DNA from 4 places in the Cedecea sp. NFIX57 genome. Region 1 is predicted to be linked to each of the others. Evidence: predicted binding sites of a transcription regulator. Region 1 holds the regulator's gene; each other region holds the start of a gene.
What was found. Region 1 encodes CRP, which controls carbon source genes, mostly activating them, when cyclic AMP is high. Its sites were predicted from a motif close to ATGTGANNNNNNTCACAT; they were not measured.

Region 1 (4,186 bases):
TTCGCGGCTGACCGCTAACTGGCAGGGTGATCTATACTGGCTGAAAAGTATAACAAGCAGATACAGCTCTCTTTTCCGATCCCTCACGGAGTTTTCACCCTATGTCAGCCAAACACCCGGTTATTGCGGTCACAGGTTCCAGCGGCGCCGGAACGACAACCACCAGCCTCGCTTTTCGCAAAATTTTCCAGCAGCTCAACCTGCGCGCCGCCGAAGTTGAAGGCGACAGTTTCCACCGTTATACCCGTCCGGAAATGGACATGGCTATCCGCAAGGCACGGGATGCCGGCCGCCATATTAGTTACTTTGGGCCAGAAGCCAACGATTTCGGGCTATTGGAACAAACCTTTATCGAGTACGGCCAGACCGGCAAAGGGCAATCGCGTAAATACCTGCATACCTACGATGAAGCCGTGCCGTGGAATCAGGTACCGGGAACGTTTACCCCCTGGCAGCCGCTCCCGGAGCCCACTGACGTCCTGTTTTATGAAGGTCTTCACGGCGGCGTGGTCACCCCTCAGCATAACGTCGCCGACTGCGTCGATTTATTGGTAGGCGTGGTGCCCATCGTTAACCTGGAATGGATCCAGAAACTGGTGCGCGACACCAGCGAGCGTGGGCATTCGCGGGAAGCGGTGATGGATTCCGTTGTGCGCTCCATGGATGATTACATCAACTTCATTACCCCACAATTCTCACGTACCCATATCAACTTCCAGCGCGTTCCGACGGTGGATACTTCTAACCCGTTTGCCGCCCGGGCCATTCCGTCGCTGGACGAAAGCTTCGTGGTCATTCACTTCCGCGGGCTGGACGACATCGACTTCCCTTATTTGCTGGCGATGTTGCAGGGGTCGTTTATCTCCCACATTAATACATTGGTGGTGCCGGGAGGGAAAATGGGGCTGGCGATGGAGCTGATCATGGCCCCGTTGGTGCAGAGGCTGGCGGAAGGCAGGAAAATTGCCTGATGGCGTAAGGGCGGTTTGTACACCGCCCTTTTCTACTTATGCTTCAATAAGTTCGTAGCTGTGGCTAATCTCTGCGGCTTTCTCCAGCATCAACGTCACCGAGCAATATTTCTCTGCAGTCAGCTCAACGGCGCGGGCAACCGCACTTTCTTTCAGCTCTTTACCACTCACAACAAAATGCAGATGGATGTGGGTAAACAGGCGTGGCGCTTCTTCACGACGTTCGGAAGTCAGTTTCACCTCACAATCCGTCACCTCATGACGGCCTTTTTGCAGAATCGACACCACGTCAATTGAGCTACAACCACCCGCGGCCATCAGCAGCATTTCCATCGGACTTGGCGCTTTATCCCCGGAGTTGCCGTCCATCAGAATTTGGTGGCCAGAAGCGGATTCACCGAGGAAAGTCATGCCTTCCACCCATTTAACTCTTGCCTGCATTTTACTTACTCCCGTTGAGAAAATATTCTTTCAGATTACGCGTCTACGTGAAAACTGGCAACGTAAGGCGATCCAGGTCATGCTGAAACGAGACAATACAAGACACTTACCAAAAGCTATGCTAAAACAATCCGGATGCTGCTGCGATACAGAGACGTTTATGCCGTAAGCAGAGGAAACGACTAATTACAGGCCGCAGGGTTAACCTGCCCGCCAGCTCCCAGGGCTTGGGAAAATTTCACGATTGCAACGCCAGACAAGAGGTTTCACGTCTTGTCTTTGGTAGCCAGTTTATAACAGAGGATAACCGCGCATGGTGCTTGGCAAACCGCAAACAGACCCGACTCTCGAATGGTTCTTGTCTCATTGCCACATTCATAAGTATCCGTCGAAGAGCACGCTGATTCACCAGGGTGAAAAGGCGGAGACGCTGTACTACATCGTCAAAGGCTCCGTAGCTGTTCTGATTAAAGATGAAGAAGGCAAGGAGATGATCCTTTCTTATCTGAATCAGGGTGATTTCATTGGTGAATTAGGTTTATTCGAAGAAGGTCAGGAGCGTAGCGCCTGGGTTCGTGCCAAGACCGCCTGTGAAGTAGCTGAAATTTCCTATAAAAAATTCCGTCAGCTGATTCAGGTCAACCCGGACATCCTGATGCGCCTTTCTTCCCAGATGGCACGCCGCCTGCAGGTCACCTCTGAGAAAGTCGGCAACCTCGCGTTCCTCGACGTGACCGGCCGTATCGCTCAGACGTTGCTTAACCTGGCTAAACAGCCGGATGCCATGACCCACCCGGACGGGATGCAAATCAAAATCACCCGCCAGGAAATCGGTCAGATCGTGGGCTGCTCCCGCGAAACCGTTGGCCGTATTCTGAAAATGCTGGAAGATCAGAACCTCATTTCCGCCCACGGTAAAACGATTGTCGTTTACGGCACACGTTAATTAGCCCTTATAAAGGCGTGTGGCTTCGGTAACACGCCTTTTTTGTCTCTACAATTCAGGCTATGTGGAAGAGATTAATTTACCACCCGGAAGTTAACTACGCGCTGAGGCAAACGCTGGTGCTGTGTCTTCCCGTGGCTATCGGCCTACTGCTTGGCAGCCTGCAAAACGGCCTGCTCTTCTCGTTAGTTCCCGCCTGCTGCAACATTGCCGGGCTGGACACACCGCACAAACGCTTCTTCAAACGTTTGATTATCGGCGGCAGCCTGTTCGCCCTCAGCAGCCTTATCCTGCAGCTTCTGCTGCTTTATACCCACATCCCGCTGCCGGCGATATTGATCGTCATGGCTCTGCTGCTCGGCGTCACGGCGGAAATCAGCTCACTTCACGCACGCCTGCTGCCCGCGTCGCTGATCGCCGCTATTTTTACGCTCAGCATGGCCGGGAATATGCCGATCTGGAAACCCATGGTGCTCTATATCTTCGGCACCATCTGGTACGGCGCCTTCAACTGGTTTTGGTTCCGGCTATGGCGTGAACAGCCGCTCAGAGAGTCGCTCAGCCTGTTGTATCGCCAGCTTGCAGATTACTGCGAAGCAAAATACAGCCTGCTAACCCAGCACACCGATCCGGAAAAGGCGCTGCCGCCGCTGCTTGCCCGCCAGCAAAAAGCCGTCGACCTGATAACCACCTGTTATCAGCAGTTGCATATGCTGTCCGCCAACCAGCAAAACGGCTACAAGCGCCTGTTACGTGCTTTCCAGGTCGCGCTGGATTTGCAGGAGCACATTTCGGTTAGCCTGCATCAGCCGGAAGAGGTTCAGAAGCTGGTCGAGCAGAGCCATGCGGAAGCCGTGATCCGCTGGAATGCCCAAACCATCGCCGCGCGCCTGCGCGTGCTGGCAGACGATATTCTTTATCACCGCTACCCAACGCGTTTTACCATGGACAAGCAAATCGACGCGCTGGAAAAAATCGCCCGCCAGAACCCGGACAATCCTGTGGGGCAGTTCTGCCATTACCACTTCAGCCGCATTGCCCGGGTACTGAAAACCCAGCGGCCGCTGTACGTGAGGGATTTAATGGAGGACAGGGAACGCCGTTTACCGTTTTTCCCGGCCCTGAAAAGCTATCTCTCGTTCAAATCCTCCGCTTTGCGCAGCTCCGCACGTTTAGGCGTGATGCTGACCATTGCCAGCCTGCTGGGCTCCTTCTTACACTTGCCAAAGCCGTATTGGATCCTGATGACGGTGATGTTCGTGACGCAAAACGGCTATGGTGCAACGCGGGTGCGCATCGTTCACAGGGCGGCAGGCACCATGGCAGGGCTGTGTATAGCGGGTATCACCCTGCACTTCCACGTCCCGGACAGCTACACCCTGCTGGCGATGTTAATGATTACGCTGGTGAGCTACCTGTTTATCCGCAAAAGCTACGGCTGGGCCACCATCGGTTTCACCGTCACGGCGGTATATACCCTGCAGCTCATCACCCTCAGCGCCGAGAGTTACATCATTCCCCGGCTCATAGACACCCTGCTCGGCTGCCTGATTGCCTTTGGCGGCATGATCTGGCTCTGGCCACAGTGGCAAACCGGCCTGCTGCGCCAGAACGCCCACGACGCATTGGAGGCGGATCAGGACGCTATTCGGCTGATATTAAGCAACGATCCGGAGCCCACCCCGCTGGCCTGGCAGCGTATGCGGGTCAACCAGGCGCACAACGCGCTGTTCAACTCGCTCAATCAGGCGATGCAAGAGCCAGGATTTAACTCTCACTACCTGGCAGACATGAAACTCTGGGTGACGCACAGCCAGTTCATCGTCGA
Region 2 (4,186 bases), on a different contig from region 1:
CGCCTTATCGTGCGCGGACTTTTGCGCCACATCGCCCAGGGTGTCGTATTTCTCAATCGGCAGCGCTTCACCGGTCAGCACGGCCTGGCTGATGAACAGATCGCGGGACTCAATCAGGCGCACGTCTGCCGGGATCATATCCCCCGCATAGAGCTGCACGATGTCGCCCACGACCAGCTCGCGCATCGGGATTTCACGCGGGGTTCCTTTTTGCCCCGCGTGTTCACGACGCACAACCGTGGCAGTGGTGCGAACCATTGCTTTTAGCGCCTCGGCAGATTTCGCCGAGCGGTGTTCCTGCCAGAAACGCACCAGGCCGCTGAGCGCCACCATGGTGCCGATGATAATCACCGTCGTCAGGTCGCCGTCTTCGCCGTGGCTGGTGGGCAGCCAGTAATCGGTAAAGAAGCTGATCCCGGCGAGAATACCGAGCACGTAGATAAACGGGTTATTAAATGCCATCAGCAGCTGAACCAGCGCGTGAGGCGGCTTGTCATGGGCAACTTCGTTCAGGCCATCCCGCTCCAGCCGGGCGCTGGCGTGGGCTTCCTGCAGCCCTTCCCGGGTGGTGTTCAGGTTGACCAGGGTTTCTGCGATGCCGTTTTTGGCTTCCTGGGCGGCACGCATAGACAGCGTGCTTTTTTTATTACGGTTCTTGGTTTGTACAGTCATGGTGGTGCTCCTGTCGCCGGACGGCAGCAGACTCTTTAGGGTAAACGCCAGATTAAGGGCGGCCGAAAATAGCCCGATGTCGTATGAACGATCGGTTTTAAATTAATTTCGCACAGGGTTTCTCGCTATTTATTTATTAAAAATAAACAGGTGAGAAATTTATATTTTCTTTTCTTGGGACGTGTTTATTCCTGCTGAAAAATATGCCAGAAAGCATCAGCGAATAAACAGGTACCAACAGTGACGTAACTCAGCGTGGCGCACGGAAGCGGACTGCGGCATAGCGCGCAGACGCACCCGACAGCGTAACGGCTGAATCAGGCTACGAAGGGTCGACTTTGTGGGTCTTCGCCATCAGAGAAGCTGCAACGACGCTCCAGCTGGCCGGTGACAGGACTGACTCGCCAGTTGGTAATGCGTTGATTCAACTCACTGATTTTCGAAGAGAAAATTGAGTTTGACTGTTTTTTACGTGCGGACAACACCCGATCGCGAGGCGGCCGGACACGCAGCGTTGATGTCACTGTTTTGACACCAGGAAAAAGGGTAGATTTGAAGTTCATAACACACCTCGGGACCGTGAAAACCCTGGTCGAGGTGGGACAACACGAGAGCATCAGGCTCCGGCGAGACACACCAAAACGAAGAAGTGATCACAATCGATTTCATGTTTACTTTCCCGAACCGCCATTAAGGCCATGTTCGGGCAGCTACTAAATTCAGTATCCATTAGTCTCTTATGTCAGGTTAGGAAAGGCCGCAACTTCGGCCCGTGAAATCTACCCATGGGCAGTACTATTGTCAACCCGCTAATGGAAATTAAATTCGTTCGTTTATATTTCAGAGAGGAAATATTGAGGGAGGGGAATAAAGGGTATTTTTTATGGTGATTTCGAGGGAGCGTATTGTCATGTTAGCACAATGAAATTCCGTTCACTTTTAGTTCTTTCTCATATGCTGACACCATTACAGTGAACGTGTCAGGTGGCATTACGCCATGCCCCCTGACAAACCCCGGCGCCCGGCGAGCTCATCGCCGCTGAAGCGGTAAACCCACCGGCTATCACCCAAACATTCGGGGTCGTTCGCGATTCGTTCCCGACGATCGCTCTCTTTCGCTGTTCCCGACAGCTCAACCCCGCCTGTTTGGGTCATAACCGGGGGCGATGAGAGCCGGGAACAAGGGCGTGACTGTAGGACTTGAAGCAACGTTAACGTTCCGAGTAGCTGCGGAATTGAAGCGAGGCAAGGTTCCGGCTTAAATCGCCTCCGTTTTCTCTCCGACTGGCCAGGGTCCGGCCGTCGGGAACGGCCGGAGGCTGAGAGCGTCGGGAACGCATCTCAGCCGACCCAGGACTGGGAGATAAAACGGAGGTCTGCCGCTTCAGCGGTCGATTTATTTCGCCGGGAGTCCGGGTTCTTAGGGGAGTGACGGTGACTCCCCTAAGACGTTCACCGGTGCGGTGGCTGTATATGAAACAAGACTAGAAGTGAACGGAATATTCGCCAGCCCGCATGAGTGCGGATATCTCTCTAGAGGCCTCACCGCGATTAAGAATTTTCCTTAAGCTAAATCAAACCCCACTGGCAAAGCCGATTTATGCCAAGCAGACTTTGATTTGAAACAAAATTTAACGCTTATAGCGGTTCGTCTAATCCGTTAGTGTGATAAAAATCACATTCAGGCGGCAGGGGAACTGCCGTCGACAACCCGTTTTTGTTTCAGTTGAAAAGTTAGGTCGAACGTTATGGATGCGAAACCAACTCGCAGCCCCGGCGGCAAAATTGCGCTGTGGCTGTTCTATGCTTTTTGTTTGTACATCGTTTGGGCGATGGTGCGTTATTTTTGGGTCGTCAGCGGGGTAACCAGCGGCGATTTAGGCACCTTCAGCGGCAAACTTCTCGGCGCGCTGATGGGGTTGCTGGTGCTTGGTTCCGTGGCGGCGGTACTGGGCTGGATAGCGTGGTATACAAGGCCGCGTGTTTATCCCGTTCGCACCAGGGAAAATCGAATGCGTTGAAACCAGATTGCCCGATGAGCCACCTGCATTTGCGTGGCTCAGGATGTATACCTTCCCGCTTTGAAACTCTTCGTTGGCCTCAGCCTATTTATTTCATTCTCTTCCCTGACATCATTTAATTTTTCGTGTGTATTTCAATGTCATTTATCCATTATAAAAAGAGGGTTTTTCGTATTTATATAACTGTGCGTAAAGTCACGTTTGTTATTTTTCGAACTGTCTACACTGCGGGAAGGTTAATGGGGGAAACTATGCGCGTTTATATTGTTCGGGTCATAACGCTTTTTCGCTTTATGTTGCTGATGCTTGGCAACAAGGCGCGCGTTTGGCTGAATAATAGCTGCTGGTTTAATAGCGTGAGTGAACTGGAAAAAGACGACGCCGTTTATTTTGATTCTCTCGATAACGCCTGTGTCGTGAACTGGTCCCGGCTATGGTGCAGCGCAGAGACTCTATATCATTCGCTTCGCTATTCACATTCTCCGTCATTAAAAAGAGGGCAAAGCGTTGCACGCCCGCACCGCCTGGCCGTTCGCAAACGCTATGAACTCTCGTTCTTGTGCCGTATTTCCAGCCTGCATCAGCTGATGATGTGTCTTCACGCCGGTGGTGATGCCGGAGACGCCGCGATGCTGGCCGTTGTTCGTCCCCAAAGCACAATGCGCTTTTCAGCCATTGTGCTTTTTTTATTGCCATTCTTCAGCCAGATAAGGAGTTGTTATGTATATCGTTTGTGTTGCCGCTTGCCCTACGGGCGTCGCCCATACCTACATGGCTGCGGAAGCGCTGGCCCTGGTTGGCCAACAGCGCGGTCATGAGGTGAAAGTCGAAACTCAGGGCAGCATGGGCGTTGAAAACGAAATTACCGCTGACGATCTTGCACGGGCCGACGCGGTTATTCTCGCCGCTGATGTGGCGATTACCGGCAAAGAACGTTTTGACGGCATGATGAAACTAGAGTGCAGCGTGGCCGATCCTATCAAGTTTGGCGAGGCCGTATTTGAGGCGATAGAGGCGGAGATAGCAAATGGCTAAATTCAGGGCAGAGGCGGGGATGTCGACCGGCAAAGAAGTCAAAAATGCCATTATGACCGGGGTGTCGTGGATGCTGCCGTTTGTCATCGCCGGGGCGGTGATCATGGGCATTGCGCGCATCGGCGCTTCGCTCTACGGCATTGATAATATCTGGGATGCCAGCCATGCCCAGGCGGCGAGCATCATTGTGCAGATGCTGCATAAATTCGACGGATTTGGCGGCCTGGCGCTGTCGCTGATGCTGCCGGTGGTCGCCGGGTATATCAGCTTTGCTATCGCCAATAAGCCAGGCCTGGCGCCGGGGATGGTGGGGGGACTATTGGCCAGCAGTCTGGGAACCGGGTTTCTTGGGGCGCTCGCCGCCGGTTTTGTCGCGGGTTATATCGTGCGGGCGCTGGCAACCTGGATCAAACTGCCTGCTGCGCTGGCCTCGGCTGGCCCTATTTTTATCCTGCCCG
Region 3 (4,186 bases), on a different contig from region 1:
GCCTGGCTTTCCGATGTGGCGCGATCTTGTTTATTCGCCACAACGACGTCCGCCGCGGCTAGCTGGTCGCGGAAGTTGTCATTATTCAGGGCTTTTTCATCCAGAAGCTGGCGTGGGTCGAGCAGGCAAAGCGTGGCCCGCAGGTCAATCCACGGCTGATATACGTCAGCGGTAAGCATATCCAGGATTTGTTTCGGGTGACCAAGGCCGGTGGGTTCAATTAGCAGGCGGTCTGGCTTGCCCTGGCGCAGCAGGGTATTAAGGCCGACCTGCATCGGCAGGCCGTTAACGCAGCACATACAGCCGCCAGGGATCTCTTTCAGCAGCGCACCGCTGTCAGCCAGCAGGGCGCCATCAATGCCCACTTCACCAAATTCATTGACCAGCACCGCCCATTTTTCATCGACGGGCTTGTTGGCCAGCAAATGTAAAATGGTGGTGGTTTTACCGCTGCCCAGGAAGCCGGTAATTAAATTCGTTTTTGTCACGGTGACTCCGGGGGTTTACTGCCTGTAAACCACGTCAATCTATCAGTGATTATTCATCATTTACGCTGACTATCCTGACGACAACCCGGAGAAAAGAGAAGCCTTAACGCGGCTTACCGCACCGTAAGACCACGTTAAGCGCATTGATTGTTAACTTAAGCGCAAGTTTTCGACCGCGCCGCGCGCGCCCAGGCGAATGAGTTGCTGCCAGGCTTGCTGAACGTTTTCGACAAATTTTTCGTTTTTGGGCAGGTCATCACCAAAAATTTCGCTCAGGCTGAGGAGGGCGCTGACGCGTTCGTTTTCGCTGCTGTCGCTCACCAACATCTGAATTTTGCCCTGAAGCGGATCGCGAACGTCAATCGCATGGCCCTGTTCGTCGAGGCCGCTAACGTAGCGCATCCAGCCGGCGATCCCGAGCGCCAGGCATGGCCAGTGGCTGCCGTTTGCCAGATGCCAGCGAACGCTTTCCAGCCAGCGCTGGGGAAGCTTCTGGCTGCCGTCCATGGCAATTTGCCAGGTGCGATGCTTCAGGGCAGGATTTGCAAACCGCTCGAGGAGGCTGGCGGCATACTGGTTCAAATCGACGCCCTTAATATTCAGCGTCAGTGCCTGCTCCTGCAGCATCAGGTGCTTTGCAGCAAGGGCAAAATGTTCGTCGGCCATGCAATCATTAATATGCGGGTAACCGGCAAGGTAGCCGAGATAAGCCAGAAACGAGTGGCTGCCGTTGAGCATCCGCAGCTTCATCTGCTCGTAGGGCACCACATCGGCAACCATTTCCACCCCGACGGCTTCCCACTCCGGGCGACCGGCTACAAAATTATCTTCGACGACCCACTGAATAAACGGCTCGGCGGCAATGGCACAGGGGTCTTGTACGCCCAGTATTTCCGCAATTTCCTGCAGCGATTCCTCAGTGGCTGCCGGAACAATGCGGTCAACCATGGTGCTGGGGAAGGTGACTTCTTTGGCAATCCATTCTGCCAGCCCGGCGCTTCGACTCGCGGCCATACCCAGCACGGCCTGGCGAACCAGGTGCCCGTTATCAGGAATGTTATCGCAGGATAAGACCGTAAACGGGTTTAATCCACGCTCGCGGCGGCGGCTTAGTGCCTCTACAAGTATTCCTGGTACGGAATGCGGAGCCTGGGGCGACGCCAGATCGTGAATAATCCGCTCATTGGTGGTATCCAGCTTTCCGCTGGCGGGATCGATGCAGTAGCCTTTTTCGGTCACGGTCAGGGAAACAATGGCGACCTGCGGTTCACAAAACTTCTCTATGATGGCTGCCATACCATCCAGCTTCGCATTCAGGCATTCTTTCACGGCGCCGATAACCCGCGCCTGGTTTCCCGCCGCCCCTTTCTCCAGCACCGTGAAAAGATGATCCTGTTGCCGAAGATCTTGCATCAGCTTATCGCCGTTAAACAGGCTGATCTCACAGATCCCCCAGTCGCCGCCCAGCTTGTTGAGCACTCGGTCGGTGAGCAGGGCCTGATGTGCACGGTGGAAAGCACCAAACCCAAAATGCACGATACGCGTTTTAAGCGCGCGGCGGTCGTAGTTTGGCCGTTGAACGGTATCCGGAAGTGAAGCAGTGGCAAGGGTATCCATAGAGTCGCATCCTGTGTAGGGAGGTGGGAATCTATGCAGTGTAAAGCTGTATGACAGGAAATAAAATTGGTCTGTTTAGTTAATCGCTTTTGTGTGATGTAGGTCTGATAATAGAGCGGATGGATGAAATTGGTATAATAACCTTGATCGTGAGATTAAAAAAAACGCTCCCGAAGGAGCGTCATTTATCATCAGTCGGCGCGGCCCATAGAGCGTTTTTCTGCAATATGAATGCGGATTTTTTCCCCGGCAACCATGTATTCCGGCACCTGAATCACCAGGCCGGTGGACAGCGTTGCTGGCTTGGTACGGGAGCTGGCGGAAGCGCCTTTGATGCCCGGAGCCGTTTCGATGATTTCCAGATCCACGGTTTGCGGCAGCTCCAGCGCCAGCAGCTGGCCGTCCCAGGTCAGCACCTGCATATCCGGCATACCGCCTTCTGGAATGAACTGCAGCTCTTCTTCGATCTGGTCTTTGGTGAAGATGTACGGAGTGTAATCCTCTTTATCCATGAATACGTATTCGTTGCCGTCGATGTAGGAGAAGTCAACGAAGCGACGTGTCAGGGTGATGGTGTCAACGATATCATCGCCTTTGAAGCGTTCTTCCACTTTTTGCCCGGTGCGAACATCGGAGAAACGCATCTTATACAGGGTTGCTGCGCCGCGTGCGCTGGGAGCCTGGATATCAATATCTTTAACAATCAGCAGTTTGCCGTTGTAATTGAGAACCATGCCTTTTTTGATTTCGTTAGCTCTTGCCATCGGTGTTTCCTGTCAAAAATTGAGATGCGAAAATATTGCGTCAAAGTACTCGTGAGGCGCGTTTCAGGCAAGCGGATTTGATAAAGAAGCACAAAAGTAAGGGGTTTAAGGCAAGCGTGTCGGCAACATCCTGCTTTGCCGACACGCCAGACGCGGAAAACGCCCTAGCCGCGGCCATCCTTAGGCGCTAAGAAATAGAAAGCAAACGGCAGCGAACACAAAATAGTGAACATAATCGTGTAGATAGTGACCCACGCGCCCTGCATGATAAACATGTCCAGCGTCCACTGTTCCATTGGCCAGTTGTACTGCTCTTCCACGCCTTCAAAGGTCACCTTTGAAATAAGCGACACGACAATAGTAAAGACGATGGCAACCGCGATAAGGAACTTTTTACCTTCTGGGGTACGAAGTTTTGCAAGCATATCAGCCTCCTGGCTGGGGAATGATTAAGCGTAATGGCCCCGACAATCGGGGCCAGGTAATTAAAACGTGACGTTCACTTTGCCCCAGACCGTCCGGCCTGGTTCATTGACCGGGGTATTGGACGAATAGCCAAAGCTGCTGTTGCCCGCCAGGTTCAGGTGTTCGCTGTAGGTTTTGTTCAACAGGTTATCGACGCCTGCGCTGAGCCTGATGGCTTTGCTGAGACGGTAAGCGGCGTTGGCGGAAAAAATCGCAAAGCCGCTGCTTTTGTCGAAATCTTTCCCGACCACGTTACCCTCATTCAGCGCCACGCGATGCTGGCTGCTGACCAGCCGCAGCAGGCCAGTGCTGCTCCAGTCCCCTCGCTCCCACGTCAGGCCGAAGCGGGTTTCCAGCGGGGCTATTTGCGGCAGCGGCTGATGGTCGCTGGTGTTTTGCCCCCAGGCATACGCCAGGCTTGCGTCTGCTTTCCAGGATTCGGTCAGCGCGTAGCTCATGCCCATTTCGCCCCCCATAATGGTGGCGTCAACGTTATCTGCCTGACTGACGCGGGCGTTATTGGGGTCATAGCGGAAGAGAATAAAATCATTCACCCGGCCAAGGTACGCGGAAACCCAACTATTCAGGCGTTCACCGCTGTACTGGGCACCAATATCCAACTGCGTCGTTTTTTCTGTTTTCAGCTTATCGAAGACATTTTTAGTGCCGTCCGGCCCGTAGGTGGGGGAAAACAGTTCCCAGTAATCCGGGAAGCGCTCAGTGTAGCCCACGCCAGCGTACAGCATGACGGGAACACCACTCAGCGTTTGTTCGTAGCGCACAAAACCTGCCGGTAGCGTTTTGCTGCGCACGCTGGCGCCAACGTCCGTATCATTATTGACGCGAGTCCGA
Region 4 (4,186 bases), on a different contig from region 1:
GCCGTCCAGCGAAGCGCCGAGTTTAAGCTGGATGAATGGGAACCCCGTGCGCATACGCTTAAGGAACCCGCGGTTCAGCGCTTCGGCTTCGTTCATCATCAGGCCGTGGCTAACTTCAATGCCCGCCTGCTGTAAACGGTAAAGGCCTCGGCCGGCAACCTGCGGATTAGGATCCTGCATGGCCGCTACCACGCGAGACACGCCCGCGGCAATCAAGGCATCACAGCACGGTGGCGTGCGGCCATGGTGGCTGCAGGGTTCAAGCGTGACGTAAGCCGTGGCCCCCCGGGCCTGCTCGCCAGCCATACGCAAAGCGTGAACTTCCGCATGAGGTTCCCCGGCGCGAAAGTGGAACCCTTCCCCCACAATCTTGCCGTCTTTAACTATCACGCAGCCGACATTCGGGTTCGGTGCGGTGGTAAAACGCCCGCGTTTAGCCAGCTCAAGCGCTCGAGCCATAAACTGTTCATCAAGAGACATCGGCATTAATCCTGTAAACGGGCGATTTCTTCACCAAATTCTTTGATATCTTCAAAGCTACGGTAGACCGAAGCAAAGCGAATATAGGCGACTTTATCCAGCTTCTTGAGCTGCTCCATCACCAGGTTACCGATGAGTTTACTCGGGATTTCGCGTTCGCCGGTTGCTCGAAGGTGCGACTTAATATGGCTGATAGCCATTTCCACGTCGTCAGAATTGACCGGACGTTTTTCCAGCGCTTTCAGGATGCCGCTGCGCAGTTTGTCTTCGTTAAACGGCTCGCGCACCTCATTGCTCTTCACCACTCTCGGCATCACCAGCTCCGCAACCTCGAAAGTCGTGAAGCGTTCGTGACAAACCAGGCACTGGCGCCGACGGCGTACGGAGGAACCTTCACCCACCAGGCGAGAGTCAATAACTTTGGTGTCCACGGCGAAACAGAATGGGCAATGCATAGCGTTTCCTGCTGGGATTATAAAGATGAACAATAGTTTACCGCGAAGTTGCGGGAGTACAAAGACAGCGCCGACGCTGCGACGTCAAATATGACTTTTCAAACGCGAAGAACTACGCTTAAATCAGCGAACCTTAACAAGGAAAAGCCAACCATGACAAAGACTTACTTAAGAATTATCCTGGTTTCAAGTCTGATGAGCCTGACCGCTTGCGCCCAGCAAACTGAAGTACGTCAGATGCGCAGTCAAATTGGTTCCTTAAATCAGGAAATGACCAAACTTAGCCAGCAAACGGTGAAGCTGACCCAGCAGAATGCTCTGAACGCGAAGTCGACCAGCGGCGTTTATCTTCTGCCGGGTTCAAACACGGCTGCACGCCTTAACAGCCAGATTGGTAACCTGAAAATGTCGCTGACTAACGTTGCGGCTGAAGCCAACGGCACCCGCGCCACGTTGCTGATTCAGGGGGAATCGAACGATCCGCTGCCGGCCTTCAGCGGCAAAGTGGAATGGGGGCAGATCCAGGGGACCACGGACAACTTCCAGGAAGTTAACGTGCAAACACAATCTATAGACGCTCCGGCCAGCATCCTCGCCCCGAGTGACGTGTCGATTCCGCTTCGCCTGTCCGGTATCACGCCCGATCAATTAGGGTTTGTGCGCGTACACGATATTCAGCCAGTTTCTGCCGCACAGCCAATGGCCGCGCAATAAGTTTTTCGCTCCTTGCCCAACGCTCGCTTCAACCACAGATTCGCTTCTTACCCTCACCCTGGCCCTCTCCCTAAAAGGGAGAGGGGAAAAAAATCCCCCATCGCTGGTTTTCCCCCTCTGGGAGAGGGAATAAAAATCCCCCGCCGCTGGTTTTCCCTCAACCTCTCTGGGAGAGGGAAGAGATCATCGTCGGTTTTCCCCCCTCTTCCTCTGGGAGAGGAAATCAATCTTCGGCGGTTTTCCCCCTCTCCCTCTGGGAGAGGGCCGGGGTGAGGGTCGAAGTCACCCCGTTCTCCCGGAAGCGATGAAACAAAAAGATGACTAAGAGACATTTTTCGACAAGAGAGCTTGTCACACTCTTTCACACGCCCCGCACAATATGTGAAGCAGCCCCACTATTATCACTTCGTCCTTAGGGTGATCCATATCACATTTAGATGTAACAACCCGGCATACGTTTGCGTAATTTGACGAAGCAGGTACAATCACGCCGTTTTTAATGTGCGCAAACGTGAACGCAATCGATTACGCATATGAGAAGAATGTGAAATAGAACATATTTTTGTGAGCAGGGATTTCTATAATAGTCGCGCTGCAAAGGTCCTTCCCCTGAGACCGGCGGCCAGGGATGACATCTCACATCCGCATCGCACCAAAATTACGTAAACAGTGGCTAAAAATATGAAAAAAATTATTCTGGCAGCCGGCACCGTTCTGGCGCTTTCCAGCTCTTTCTCTGCCAGCGCAGAAGAAGCAAAAAACAGCGAATACCTCTCCGACTGGTGGCACCAGAGCGTTAACGTTGTCGGCAGCTATCACACCCGTTTCGGGCCACAGCTGCGCAACGATACCTACCTGGAATATGAAGCATTCGCCAAAAAAGACTGGTTCGATTTCTACGGCTACGTGGATGCGCCAGTCTTCTTCGGCGGTAACACCCAGGCGAAAGGGATCTGGAACCACGGTTCCCCACTGTTTATGGAAATCGAACCTCGCTTCTCCATCGATAAGCTGACCGGGACCGACCTGAGCTTTGGTCCGTTCAAAGAGTGGTACTTCGCGAACAACTACATTTACGACATGGGTCGTAACCAGGCTAATCGCCAGAGCACCTGGTACATGGGTCTGGGTACCGATATCGACACCGGCCTGCCAATGAGCCTGTCGATGAACGTGTATGCCAAGTACCAGTGGCAGAACTACGGTGCCTCTAACGAAAACGAGTGGGATGGCTACCGCTTCAAGGTTAAATACTTCGTGCCGATCACCTCCCTGTGGGGTGGTAAACTGAGCTATATCGGTTTCACCAACGTAGACTGGGACTCTGACCTGGGCAACGATCAGTACCGTACCAATAACTCCGTTGCGTCCAGCCACATCCTGTCGCTGAACTACGATCATCTGCACTATTCCTTCGTGGCTCGTTACTTCCATAACGGCGGCCAGTGGAAAGATGGCGATCAGCCGTTCTTCATGAACGAGCGCGTGAAGTCTACTGGCTTCGGCTATTATGTGGTTGTCGGTTACAACTTCTAATCGTCATCCCTTGTAAAAAAACCGGCCAACTGGCCGGTTTTTTTATTTCTCAGGCAAATAGCCTTTGGCCTTCTGAAGGGCAATAAAAGCCTGCAGAGAACGATCGTGGCGCTCCTGAAACACCCGTCCGGTTAAATGAATATCCCGACAGCGATCCAGCCTGAAGCTACGATAATCATTCCGTGCCTCGCACCAGGCCACCAGCAGCCAGACCTCCCCCCAAAATGACAGCCCTAACGGATGAATATCCCGCTCCGTCAACTCCCCTTTTTCATCCTCATACAGGAGATGAACAACCTGGCATTTGTCGATGGCGGAATGAAACAGATCGAACCGGGCTTTCACCTGCGGAAACTTGTTAAAATTTGGCGAGATAATGCGGCTGCGTTCGGCAACCCGACGCTTTTCCGGGGTGAGCACAGCGAGGAGTTTTTCATGCACGGACTCGGCAGATTTGGCCAGCGATTCTCCGCTCCAGGTTTGCACCATTCTTAGCGCCGCAATCACCGCCTCAACCTCTCCGGTCGTCAGCATCAGCGGAGGAAGATCGTACCCTGCCAGCAGGCGATAGCCACAGCCCGCCTCCCCTTCTATCGGCACGCCGGAGAGGGAGAGATCCTGAATGTCGCGGTAGATAGTTCGCTCTGAAACTTCCAGCCTTGCGGCAAGCTGTGCAGCCGTCGTCAGGCGCCTGCCGCGAAGGATTTGCACTATCTGAAATAATCGATCGGCTCTTCGGCTCATGGTTGTTCCGGGAAAATAAGGCCTGCCCGGGCGGCAGGCTTTAGCGTCAGTATTAAGACTTAAACCGGCTGATGCAACCCGACGCGATTGCCCTCGCTGTCGATCATTAACGCAATCGTGCCGATATCATAGGGCAACACCTGCGGACCAAAATCCAGACGGCCACCCGCCACTTCTACCTGCTGTAATGCTTTAACGATATCGGGCGTATAAAGATAAATCACCGCGCCTGTCTCAGAAGGCACAAACCGCTCCCC

Region 2: drpB (cell division protein DrpB) is a predicted target of CRP. The motif match lies at 2,336-2,353, and genes of this name have one in related genera.
Region 3: B9Y90_RS01105 (mannitol dehydrogenase family protein) is a predicted target of CRP. The motif match lies at 2,197-2,214, and genes of this name have one in related genera.
Region 4: B9Y90_RS04575 (nucleoside-specific channel-forming protein Tsx) is a predicted target of CRP. The motif match lies at 2,065-2,082, and genes of this name have one in related genera.

What each region holds. Positions count from the first base shown of each region.
Region 1 is NZ_FXAS01000003.1:14,168-18,353, forward strand. It holds gene B9Y90_RS02745 (YheU family protein) at 1-11, shown strand, start outside; gene B9Y90_RS02750 (phosphoribulokinase) at 102-971, shown strand; gene B9Y90_RS02755 (OsmC family protein) at 1,008-1,412, opposite strand; gene crp (cAMP-activated global transcriptional regulator CRP) at 1,726-2,358, shown strand; gene B9Y90_RS02765 (YccS/YhfK family putative transporter) at 2,421-4,186, shown strand, end outside.
Region 2 is NZ_FXAS01000005.1:26,444-30,629, reverse strand. It holds gene mgtA (magnesium-translocating P-type ATPase) at 1-672, opposite strand, end outside; gene drpB (cell division protein DrpB) at 2,421-2,693, shown strand; gene B9Y90_RS05215 (PTS fructose transporter subunit IIB) at 3,414-3,728, shown strand; gene B9Y90_RS05210 (PTS fructose transporter subunit IIC) at 3,721-4,186, shown strand, end outside.
Region 3 is NZ_FXAS01000001.1:233,247-237,432, forward strand. It holds gene B9Y90_RS01100 (CobW family GTP-binding protein) at 1-488, opposite strand, end outside; gene B9Y90_RS01105 (mannitol dehydrogenase family protein) at 639-2,105, opposite strand; gene yeiP (elongation factor P-like protein YeiP) at 2,297-2,869, opposite strand; gene B9Y90_RS01115 (DUF2534 family protein) at 3,034-3,294, opposite strand; gene B9Y90_RS01120 (TonB-dependent receptor domain-containing protein) at 3,355-4,186, opposite strand, start outside.
Region 4 is NZ_FXAS01000004.1:142,053-146,238, reverse strand. It holds gene ribD (bifunctional diaminohydroxyphosphoribosylaminopyrimidine deaminase/5-amino-6-(5-phosphoribosylamino)uracil reductase RibD) at 1-480, opposite strand, end outside; gene nrdR (transcriptional regulator NrdR) at 486-935, opposite strand; gene B9Y90_RS04580 (SadB/YajI family lipoprotein) at 1,089-1,649, shown strand; gene B9Y90_RS04575 (nucleoside-specific channel-forming protein Tsx) at 2,331-3,185, shown strand; gene B9Y90_RS04570 (helix-turn-helix transcriptional regulator) at 3,228-3,929, opposite strand; gene B9Y90_RS04565 (VOC family protein) at 3,989-4,186, opposite strand, start outside.